One region of the Micromonospora sp. NPDC005553 genome, then DNA from elsewhere that is predicted to be linked to it. Evidence: riboswitches for the same ligand, from Rfam matches in the RefSeq annotation. Region 1 holds a riboswitch; the other holds the start of a gene.
What was found. A riboswitch is a leader RNA that binds a small molecule or an ion and turns the genes downstream of it on or off. The one in region 1 is predicted to bind thiamine pyrophosphate.
Positions count from the first base shown of each region.

Region 1 (5,765 bases):
GTCCTCGATGAAGGCGATGCTCTGGCCGCCACCGGCGGTGTCGGCGCCGGCCTCGCGCTGCACGCCGGGGTCTCCACCGCCGGTGCTCACCGGGGCGCGCCCGGTGGCGGTGAAGTACTCGGCCTGCTTCTGCTTCGGCTGGAGGACCTCGATCTGCCGGCCGGTCAGGGCACCGGAGCCACCGGCTCCACCCTCGTCGGTGTAGGTGGCCTCGAAGACCGCGAAGACGTTCGCCTCGGCGCCGTGCCCGGAGGCGAGCGACGTCTGGACGGTGCCGGTGCAGCCGGTGTGCTGCTCCAGCGGGTGGGCGTGCTCGTCGTGACCGAGCAGCACCTGCAGCCCGACCCGGGCGCAGTCGATCTCCCCGTCCTCGGGGTCGGTCACCTTGATGGTGTACCGGACCTGGTCACCCCAGTTGAAGAAGCCACCGTCCGGCGGGAACTCGATGGTGACCGTCGGCGCGGTGTTGCCGACCGTCACCGGCACGTTCGCCACCGCGGTACGACCCTTGGGGTTGGTGACGGTGAGCTGGGCGGTGTAGTTGCCCGCCGTGGCGTACGTGTGGGTCGGGTTGGCCTCGGTCGAGGTCTGCCCGTCGCCGAACGTCCAGGCGTAGGTGAGCGCGCCACCGTCCGGGTCCCGGGAACCGGCGCTGGAGAACGTGACAGCCAACGGCGCCGGGCCCGAGGTCGGGTTGGCGGACGCCGCCGCGATGGGCGCACGGTCACCGGCGGTGTAGTCGATCCGGTAGACGCCGGAGTTGTCGTTGTTGCCACCGAAGCCGCTGCCCCACTCGATCAGGTACAGCGCGCCGTCCGGGCCGAACTCGAAGTCCATCGGCCGGACCATGCTCATGCCGGTGAGCAACTGGTTGATGTCCACCAACGACTTGCCGTCGGGGGTCACCTGCATGGTGTACATCTTGTTCTGGTTCCACTCACCGAGCAGAGCCTTGCCGTCGTAGTACGCCGGCCACTTGCGGTTCGAGTTCAGGTCGGCGTCGTAACGGTAGACCGGGCCACCCATCGGGGCGCCGCCGCCGCCGATCTCCGGGTAGCGCGCGTCACCGGCGTACCCGTAGTCGACGGTCGCCGGGACCACCGGCGGGAGGTTGGTCAGGCCGGTGTTGTTCGGCGAGTTGTTGACCGGTGCGGCGCAGTCGAACTTCGGGCCACTCGGACCGGACGGGAACGTGTAGTCGTTGTACGCCTCGTTCGTGCCCGTGCAGTACGGCCAGCCGTAGTTGCCCGGGGTGACGATGTTCCACTCGACCAGACCGCGGGGGCCGCGGTTCGGGTTGTCGGTGTTGGCGTCCGGCCCGTAGTCCGCCACGTACAGCGTGTTGGTCTTCGGGTCGGTGCCGATCCGGAACGGGTTGCGGAAGCCCATCGCGTAGATCTCGGGACGGGTCTTCTCGGTGCCCGCCGCGAAGAGGTTGCCGGCCGGAACCGTGTACGTTCCGTCGTCCTCCGGGTGGATCCGGATCACCTTGCCGCGCAGGTCGTTGGTGTTCGCGGAGGTGCGCTGCGCGTCGTAGTCCTGGCGGCCCGCCCGCTCGTCGAGCGGCGAGTACGAGTTCGACTCGAACGGGTTGGTGTTGTCACCGGTTGCCAGGTAGAGGTTGCCGTCGCCGTCGAAGGTCATGCTGCCCCCGGCGTGGCAGCAGGTGTTGCGCTGGGTGTCGACCCGGAGCACCTGCTTCTCGCTGGCCAGGCTGATGGTGTCGCCGGTGACCGTGAAGCGGGACAGCAGGTTGCGGGTGACCCCGTCGTTCGGGGCGTAGTACAGGTACACCCAGTTGTTCGTGGCGAAGTCCGGGTCGAGCCGGATGCCGATGAGACCGTCCTCGTTGCCGGTGAAGACGTCCAGGTCGACGGCGGTGACGGTGTTGCCGGTGTCCGGCTTCACGATCTGCACGCGACCGTCACGCTCGATGTAGAAGACCCGCCCGTCGGGGGCGATGTCCAGCTCCATCGGGTTGCTGGTGTTGCTGTCCAGCGTGACCTTCTCGAAGTTCGAGGTCTTCGAGGCGCCGCAGTCGGCGTTCTCGACGCCGGCCGCGGTGCGGATGCCGCCGAGCAGGTGGGACAGGAACTCGGGCTCGGCGTACGACTCCCGGGTGTGCCCCAAACCGGTGTACCAGGAGCGGCCACCGTCGTAGTCCTGACACCAGGCGACCGGGTGGTCCGCACCCATCGCGCCGGCGCCGGGGGTGTAGCTCTTCTCGTCCAGGCTGGCCAGCACGTGCACGTCCGGCCGGGGGTTGCTCTGGTAGTTGTACCACTCGTCGAACCGGGACCACCGGTCCGGCAATCCGGCCGTGGACGGGTGGGCGTGGTCCTCCACCTTGACGGTGGCCGTCTGGTTCTGCGGGTGGTTGGCGAAGTACGCGCCGACCAGGTCGCCGTACCAGGCCCAGCTGTACTCGGTGTCCGACGCGGCGTGGATGCCGACGTAGCCGCCGCCGGCCTTCACATAGCGCTCGAACGCCGCCTGCTGGTCGGCGTTGAGCACGTCACCGGTGGTGGAGAGCCAGATCACCGCCTTGTACTTCGCCAGGTTGGCGTCGTTGAATGCTGCGCCGTCCTCGGAGTTGTCCACTGTGAATCCGTTGGCGGCGCCGAGCTGTTGGATGGCGGCGACGCCGGTGGGGATCGAGTCGTGCCGGAAGCCGGCGGTCTTGGAGAAGATCAGGACGGAGAAGGGATCGGCCGCGGCCTTTGGCGCCTTCGGCGCCACCTGGCTGACCGGGGCTGCGGCTTTCGCATCCCGTGGGGGAGCCTGGGCGGCCGCCTGCGCGGGCGCGCCGAACAGGGTGGTCGAGGCCATTGCCAGGGAGATCAGGGTTGCGGTGATTGGTACGCGGGCACGACGAGAACGGGACACGCCGCCTCCTGTGTCGTAGTGACAGAGCTCGCGGGAGTCGGCTCGCCGAAGGCCGTCCCTGATGGAGCCGGTGGTCACACCGTGCCAGGGTGCCCCCACCGACATTTTGTCGAATCGCTGAACAAATTAATTCGGCTGGTTCGATGTCGGGCAAGATGCGGACGGGTAACGGTTCTGCAACGGGAGGCGACATTCCGAACAGGACCGTATGAAGTGCCCCATTGGATCTAGCTCGTTTTGACGCGCCGGCCCGGCCGGCCACCGCCGACCCCGCGCCTTGGCAGGCCGCCGGATCTGTCGTACGGTGACACGCAAGTAACCCACGGGAGCCCGGTGTACCGGGCTGAGAGGGGGGCTGACAGCCCCCGACCGTCGAACCTGATCCGGATAATGCCGGCGCAGGGAGGAGCGTTGCCATGCCGTCCCTGGGGCGATTGCATCTCGTCACCGACACCCGACCCGGTCGCGACCCACTCGCCGTGGTCCGCGCCGCCCTCACCGTGGCCCACGCCGACCTGGTGGTGCAGGTCCGGGTCGAGGATTCCGCCACCGACCGCGAGGCGTACGACCTGACCGGGCGGGTGTTGGCGCTCTGCGCGCCGTACCGGGCGACCTGCCTGGTCAACGACCGGTTGCACGTGGCGCTGGCGCTCGGCGCGGCAGGTGGGCACGTCGGCGTCGACGACCTGCCGGTCGCCGCCGCCCGCCGGGTGCTCGGCCCCACCGGTGTGCTGGGCGCCACCGCTCGCGCGCCGGGCCCGGCGGCCGAGGCCGTCGCGGCGGGCGCCAGTTACCTGGGCGTCGGTCCGTGTCACGCCACCAGCACCAAGACCGGCCTGCCGGACCCCATCGGGCCCGCCGGAGTACGCGCCGTCGTCGACGCCGTCGACGTTCCGGTCATCGCGATCGGCGGAGTGACAGCGGCCCGGGTGCCGGCGCTGCGGGCCGCCGGGGCGTACGGGGTGGCGGTGGTCGGCGCCGTCTCCTCCGCCGCCGACCCGGCACGGGCAACCGCCGAGCTGATCGAGGCTCTGACGTGCTGACCGGCCGGTCCCCGTCACCGCCGTCGAGCGACCGGGTCCGGCCGGACGTGGCAGTGGTGGGGGCGGGGCCGATCGGGCTGGCCATCGCCTGGCGTTGCGCCGCTCGCGGGCTGCGGGTGGTGGTGCACGATCCGGCACCCGGCTCGGGGGCGTCGGCGGTGGCCGCCGGCATGCTCTCTCCGGTCGCCGAGGCGCACTTCGGTGAGCGGCAGCTGACCGGGTTGCTGTTGGCATCCGCTGCCCGCTGGCCGGCGTTCGCCGCCGAGTTGACCGAGGCGACCGGGGTCGAGGTCGGCTACCGGACCGAGGGCACCCTGATGGTCGGGCTCACCGGCGACGACCTGGCCGAGGCGCGCCGGCTGTGGGCGTACCAGCAGGGGTTGGGCCTGCCCGTGACGCCGCTGCGCCCGAGCGAGCTGCGCGACAGCGAACCGGCGCTCGCCCCACGGGTGCGCGGCGGCGCGCTCGCGCCCACCGACCATCAGGTCGACCCCCGGCTGCTGGTGCCGGCGCTGCGCACGGCCGCGCAGCGGGCCGGCGCGGTGCTCGTGCCGCAGCCGGTCCGGAAGCTGTCTGATGTGGACGCGACGGTCACCGTGGTCGCCGCCGGCTGCGGGGCCACAGCGCTCACCGGCCTGCCCGTGCGGCCGGTGAAAGGTCAGATCCTCCGGCTCCGCGCGCCCGACGGCGTCGCGCCGGGCTTCCGGCACGTGATCCGGGGGTACGCCGACGGCGAGCACGTCTACCTGGTGCCCCGCGCCGACGGTGAGGTGGTGCTCGGCGCGACGGTCGAGGAGCGCTCGGACACCACTGTCACCGCCGGTGCTGTGCAACGGCTGCTGCGCGCCGGGGTCGACCTGCTGCCCGAGCTGGCCGAGTACGACCTGGTCGAGGCGGTCGCCGGGCTGCGCCCGGGCACCCCGGACAACGCGCCGATCCTCGGGCCGCTGCCCGACCGACCGGACGTCCTGGTCGCCACCGGGCACCACCGGCACGGCATCGTGCTCACCCCGATCACCGCCGACCTGATCGCCGAGCTGGTGCTGGGCGGCGTACCCGACCCGATGCTCGCGCCCTTCCGGGCCGACCGCTTCGGCGGTGCCGCGGTGGCCGCGTCGGGCGGACCTGAACCGAGTGTGGAGGGGGACCTGTGGAGTTGACAGTGAACGGGGCCGGGCGCAGCGTCGCCGCCGGCGCGTCAGTGGCGGACCTGGTCCGCGACATCGTGGCGCACCCACGTGGGGTGGCGGTCGCGGTCAACGGCGAGGTGGTGCCCCGGACCGGCTGGCCGGCACGGGCACTGCGCGACGGTGACCGGGTCGAGGTGCTCACTGCGGCGCAGGGCGGGTGAGCGGCGTGCCGTTCGAGCTGGGTGGGGAGACCTTCACCTCACGGCTGATCCTCGGCACCGGCGGTGCCGCGAACCTGTACGTCCTGGAGCAGGCGATCCGGGCGTCCGGCACCGAGCTGGTCACAGTGGCGCTGCGCCGGGTGGGCACGGCACCGGGCTCCACGGGTGGGCTGCTGGAGTTGCTGGACCGGTGCGGCGTACGCCTGCTGCCGAACACCGCCGGCTGTCACACCGCGACCGAGGCGGTGAAGGTGGCCCGGTTGGCCCGGGACGCGTTCGACACCGACTGGGTCAAGCTGGAGGTGATCGGCGACGAGCGGACGCTCCTGCCCGACGGGGTGGAGCTGCTCCGCGCCGCCGAGGAGTTGGTCGCCGACGGTTTCACAGTGCTGCCGTACACCAGCGACGACCCGGTGCTCGCCCGCCGCCTCGCCGACGTGGGCTGCGCGGCGGTGATGCCGGCCGGCTCCCCGATCGGCTCGGGG
Region 1 covers NZ_JBIAJD010000003.1:547,059-552,823, forward strand. The annotation lists gene ACFYPG_RS15110 (ThuA domain-containing protein) at 1-2,886, opposite strand, end outside; TPP riboswitch at 3,199-3,308, shown strand; gene thiE (thiamine phosphate synthase) at 3,303-3,929, shown strand; gene thiO (glycine oxidase ThiO) at 3,923-5,089, shown strand; gene thiS (sulfur carrier protein ThiS) at 5,080-5,280, shown strand; gene ACFYPG_RS15130 (thiazole synthase) at 5,277-5,765, shown strand, end outside.

Region 2 (5,765 bases), on a different contig from region 1:
CGATGGGGTGACCGGGCACCCAGACCCCCTCGGCGGCCAGGGCGGCGCCGTGGGCGGCGAAGACCGCCTCGGGCGGGCCGTCCGCGCGGACGCCGCCACCCGGTTCCAGGACGACCACCCGGTCGACAAGCGGCAGTGCCTCGGCGACCCGGTGCTCGACCAGGATCAGCGTGGTGTCGGCGTCCAGCGCGCCGGCCACCGCGTGCCGGACCAGTTCGGCCCCGGTCGGGTCGAGGTTGGCCGTCGGCTCGTCGAGCAGCAGCAGGGCGGGGCGCAGGGCCAGCGCGCCGGCCAGGGCGAGCCGTTGCTGCTCACCGCCGGAGAGCGCGGCGGTGTGGCGGTCCCGGGAGTACGGGAAGCCGACCCGGCGCAGCGCCTCGTCCACCCGGGGCCAGATCTCGTCGGCCGGTACTCCCCGGTTCTCCAGCCCGAACGCGACGTCGTCGCCGCAGCGTGCCATGACCAGTTGGGTCTCCGGGTCCTGGAAGACGATGCCGACCCGTTCCCGCCCCTTGCGGGGGTCGAGCCCGTCGATCTCGACGGTGCCCTCCTGCTCGCCGGAGTCCTCCGGGAGCAGCCCCGCCAGAGCGCTGAGCAGTGTGCTCTTGCCAGCCCCGGACGGCCCAAGAAGCAGAACCCGTTCCCCAGCCTCAACCCGCAGATCAACCCCGCGCAGAGCCCAGGCCCGCCGCCCAGCGTGCCGCCACCCGAACCCCCGCAGCAGTACCCCGCCCACCAAACGACCCCCTCCCAGCCGCGCCCCGCCCCACCTCACCCTGCACGGTCGATCATGAGGTTGACGGTGGTTGTGGAGATCCATCCGCCCGTCAACCTCATGATCGACGCGAGTTGGTGGGGGTTAGATCAGGGCTCGGTTCCGGCCTGCCGGGAAGCGGTCCAGGACGCCGGTGTTGGCCAGGGCGTTCGTCAGCAGCCAACCGCCCAGGCCGGCGATCACTGTGGCGCTGACGATGGTGAGCAGCGCGTACGGGATGCGGTAGTCGGTCAGCGCGTAGTCGACGTTCCAGACGAAGAAGTCGAACAGCGCGGCGCTGAGGCCGGTCAGCGCGCCCGCGAACACCGCGGTCGGCAGGCGGAACGACCGGTACCGGAAGGCGGCGAAGGCCAGCTCGGCGCCGATGCCCTGCACGATGCCCTGCGGAATGACAGTGCCGGCCCACTGGCTGCCCAGCAGCGCGGACAGGACCGCGGCCACGGTCTCGCAGTAGAGCGCGGCGCCGGGCTTGCGGATGACCAGCCCACCGATCACCGCCGGCATCAGCCAGACGCCGTAGAGCAGCGTTTGCGCCGGCGGGAAGAAGGCGAACGCGCCCTCGGTGGCGCTCCAGACCAGGCCCCAGGCCCAGAAGATGACGCCGAAGGCGACCGCGATCACCGAGGCGACCACGATGTCGATGGTGCGCCAACGGTGTGTGTCAGTGGTGGATGTCATGTGTTGCTCCCAGTTCGTGAGTGCGAACCAGGAGAAGACGCACGCCGCGTCCGGTGGCACCGGACTGCGGCGCGGCTGGAGGTCGACCGAACTCCCTGCGCTGGCATTACCCAGATCAGGTTCGAGGGTCTGCGGGCGTGCCCGCACTCTCAGCGCTGTGCGCTCCCCTGTCGGATATGAAGTTGTCTCGCTGACGCTAACACCGACCAGGGGCGCGGGCCCAGCAGGGCATCCGCCTGACCTGCGGGAGCGAGCGGCCGACCGCCGTCTGGGTACGCTTCCGATCATGCGGGTTGATGCGCGAGGCTTCACGTTCGAGGTGACCGTCGGCGGTCCGACGGACGGCGTACCCGTCCTGCTGCTGCACGGTTTCCCCCAGCACAGCGGCGAGTGGGACGACGTGGTGCCGGCGCTGCACGCGGGCGGGCTGCGCACGTACGCGCTGGACCAGCGCGGTTACTCACCCGGTGCCCGGCCCACGGTGGTGGCCGACTACCGGATTCCCGAACTCGTCACCGACGTGGTGGCGGTGCTCGACGCGCTCGGGCTGGACGCCGTGCACCTGGTCGGCCACGACTGGGGCGCGATAGTGGCCTGGGCGGTTGCCGCCGGGCACCCCGAGCGGGTCCACACGCTGACCGCCGTGTCCGTACCCCATCCGGCGGCCATGGCGCACGCCCTGAGCAACGACGCCCAACAGAAGGCCCGCTCGTCGTACATCGCCCTGTTCCGCAAGCCCGAAAAAGCGGAGAAGGTCCTGCTGGCGTGGCACGCCACCGCGCTGCGCAAGATGCTCGGCGGGGTGGGCGACACGTCCCGGGTGAACCGGTACGCCGACCCGATGCGTGAGCCGGGTGCGCTGACGGCCGCGCTGAACTGGTACCGGGCGATGTCCCGCGCCGACCTGGCCGGCGTCGGCCCGGTCGCGGTGCCCACCACGTACGTCTGGAGTGACCGGGACGTCGCCATCGGCCGGACCGCCGCCGAGGTGTGCGCGCAGAACGTCACCGGCGACTACCGCTTCGTGCAGCTGCCCGGGGTGAGTCACTGGATCCCGGACGCGGCACCGGCCCCGCTCGCCGAGGCGATCCTGGCCCGAGCCGGCGGGACGGCCTGAGCAGCAGTGGACACCAACGGGCTGCTGGCCCGCAATCGAACGACGGAGGACGTATGACGGTGAGTGCCGAGGACTACCTGGCCGTGGTGACCGAGACGATCGGCCGGGTGGCCGCCAGTCAGCGGGAGGCGGTGGGGCGGGCCGCCGACCTGATCGCCGAGGCCGTCCGAGCCGACGGTGTGGTGCACGCGTTCGGCACCGGGCACTCGGAGGCCCTCGCCATGGAGATCGCCGGACGGGCGGGTGGTCTGGTGCCTACCAACCGGATCGCGCTACGCGACCTGGTGCTGCTCGGCGGCGAGCCGGCCGACCGGCTGGGCCCGCTGCTGGAACGGGACCCGGCCGTCGCGCACCGCCTCTACGAGCTGGCCCCGGTGCGCCCCACCGATGTCTTCGTGCTCGCCTCGAACTCCGGCGTCAACGGCGCGATGGTGGAGTTCGCCACGCTGGTGAAGGAACACGGTCACGGGCTGGTGGCGATCACCTCGGCGCGGCACTCCGGCCGGATGGCCTCCCGGCACCCGTCCGGGCGCAAGCTGAGCGACCTCGCCGACGTGGTGCTCGACAACGGTGCGCCGTACGGCGACGCGACGCTGCCCCTGCCGGGCGGTGGCGCGGTCGGCGCGGTCTCCTCGATCACCGCGGCGTTGCTGGCGCAGCAGGTGACAGTGGAGGTGGTGGCGCGGTTGCTGGCGGCGGGGGAGCGACCCCCGGTCTACCTGTCGGCGAACATCCCGGACGGCGACGCGCACAACAACGAGCTGGAAGCGCGGTACGCGGGCCGGATCCGACGCGGGTCCTGACGCCGCCGGGCGGCCGACGCGCGTCGCCGAGATGAACGGCAGGTGTCGTGAACTTGTTTCGCGCTCGGCCGGGTGGGGCATTGGCGTTGCTGCCGGCGGGCGGGACCGCCGGCAGTAGCGTCTCACCGGAGGTAGCGCGTGTCGAAGGAGACCGAGAAGCAGCGCTGGCAGCGCAACTTCGCCGACCTGCTGCAGGAGTTGCGGGTCGCCCAGACCGGCGTGCAGATCCTCTTCGCCTTCCTGCTCACCCTGCCGTTCAGTAACGGGTTCAACGAGACCAGCGAGTTCCAGCGCGACGTCTACATCGTGGCGTTGCTCGCGGCGGCCGCCGCCACCGCGATGATCATCTCGCCGGTGGCGTTCCACCGGGCGCTGTTCCGGCAGGGGCGCAAACCGGAACTGGTCCGTTTCGCGCACCGGATGGCGACCGGCGGCCTCGCCTTCATGCTGATCGCAATGGTCAGCGCGGTCCTGCTGATCACCGACTTCGTGCTGGACCGGCCGATCGCCTTCCTGCTCAGCGCCCTGACCGGGCTCTGGTTCCTCACCTTCTGGATGGTGCTGCCGTTCGCCCGGCGCAGCTGGGGTGAGGACGACATCGACGACGATGACGACGACCCGGACACCATCGAGGAACGCTGACCGCGTCGATCTTCACGCAGCGCTACCCCTGGGTAACAACCGGGGGTAGCGTGACGGTAGCCGCATCGAGCTTCGAGGGGGCAGCCGTGACCACGACGCAGAACGGCCGACCGGCACCGGACGGCCCCGACTCCGAATCCACGGCCGGTGCCGCCGCGCCGCTGCCCGCCGAAGCCGGGCAGGTCACCGAGAAGGAAGCCCGGCAAGTCGCCGAGGCCGCCCGCGAATCCACCTGGGACCGGCCCAGCTTCGGCAAGGAGCTGTTCCTCGGCCGGTTCCGGCTCGACCTGATCGACCCGTGGCCCCGATCCGACCCGGACGACGTGGCTCGCGCGGAGGAGTTCCTTGGCCGGTTCCGCGCCTTCCTGACCTCCGAGGTGGATGGTGAGGCCATCGAGCGGGACGCGTCCATACCCGACTCGGTGTTCCACGGCCTGGCCGACCTCGGCGCGTTCGGCATGAAGATCGACCGGAAGTACGGCGGGCTCGGGCTGAGCAACCTGCACTACTGCCGAGCGCTCATGCTGGCCGGCTCGGTCAGCCCGGCCATCGGCGCGCTGCTCTCGGCGCACCAGTCGATCGGGGTGCCGCAGCCGCTGAAGATGTTCGGCACCCCCGAGCAGAAGCAACGCTTCCTGCCCCGGCTCGCCGCCGGTGAGGTGTCCGCGTTCCTGCTCACCGAGCCGGACGTCGGCTCCGACCCGGCCCGGCTGGCCACCATCGCGGAGCCGACCGAGGACGGCACCGGCTACCGGCTCAACGGGGTGAAGCTCTGGGCCACCAACGGCATCGTGGCCACCCTGCTGGTGGTGATGGCCCGGGTGCCGGCCACGCAGGGACGTCGGGGCGGCATCACCGCGTTCGTGGTGGACGGCGACAGCCCCGGCATCACCGTCGAGCGGCGCAACGAGTTCATCGGCCTGCGCGGGCTGGAGAACAGCCTGACCCGGTTCCATGACGTGATCGTCCCCGCCGAGAACGTCATCGGCGGAGAGGGCAAGGGGCTGAAGATCGCCCTGACCACTCTGAACACCGGCCGGCTCTCACTGCCGGCCATGTGCGTGGGTGCCGGCAAGTGGGCGTTGAACGTGGCCCGAGGGTGGGCCGCCGACCGGGTCCAGTGGGGACGGCCGGTGGGCGAGCACGAGGCGGTCGCGCAGAAACTCTCGTTCATCGCCGCCACCACGTACGGCATGGAGACGATGCTCGACCTCTGCTGCCTGCTCGCCGACGACGACCGCAACGACATCCGGATCGAGGCGGCACTGGTCAAGCTGTACGCCAGCGAGATGGCCTGGAAGATCGCCGACGAGCTGATCCAGATCCGGGGCGGGCGCGGCTACGAGACGGCCGACTCACTGGCCGCCCGCGGCGAACGTCCGGCCGCCGTCGAGCAGATGCTGCGCGACCTGCGGATCAACCGGATCTTCGAGGGTTCCACCGAGATCATGCACCTGCTGATCGCGCGGGAGGCGGTCGACGCCCACCTGTCGGTGGCCGGCGACATCATCGACCCGGACGCGGGGCTTGGCCGCAAGGCCCGAGCCGGCGCGCGAGCGGGCGCCTTCTACGCGAAGTGGCTGCCCACGCTCGCCGTCGGTCGGGGGCAGAGCCCTTCGGCGTATGCCGAGTTCGGCCCGCTCGCCGCGCACCTGCGTCAGGTGGAGCGTTCGTCGCGCAAGCTGGCCCGGTCGACGTTCTACGCGATGTCCCGCTGGCAGGGAAAGATGGAGCGTAAGCAGGCGTTCCT
Region 2 covers NZ_JBIAJD010000008.1:219,886-225,650, reverse strand. The annotation lists gene ACFYPG_RS29650 (ABC transporter ATP-binding protein) at 1-736, opposite strand, end outside; gene ACFYPG_RS29645 (ECF transporter S component) at 860-1,453, opposite strand; TPP riboswitch at 1,528-1,632, opposite strand; gene ACFYPG_RS29640 (alpha/beta fold hydrolase) at 1,740-2,570, shown strand; gene ACFYPG_RS29635 (sugar isomerase domain-containing protein) at 2,624-3,373, shown strand; gene ACFYPG_RS29630 (DUF6328 family protein) at 3,512-4,015, shown strand; gene ACFYPG_RS29625 (acyl-CoA dehydrogenase family protein) at 4,102-5,765, shown strand, end outside.
Region 2: another riboswitch for thiamine pyrophosphate. It lies ahead of ACFYPG_RS29645 (ECF transporter S component); the one in region 1 lies ahead of thiE (thiamine phosphate synthase).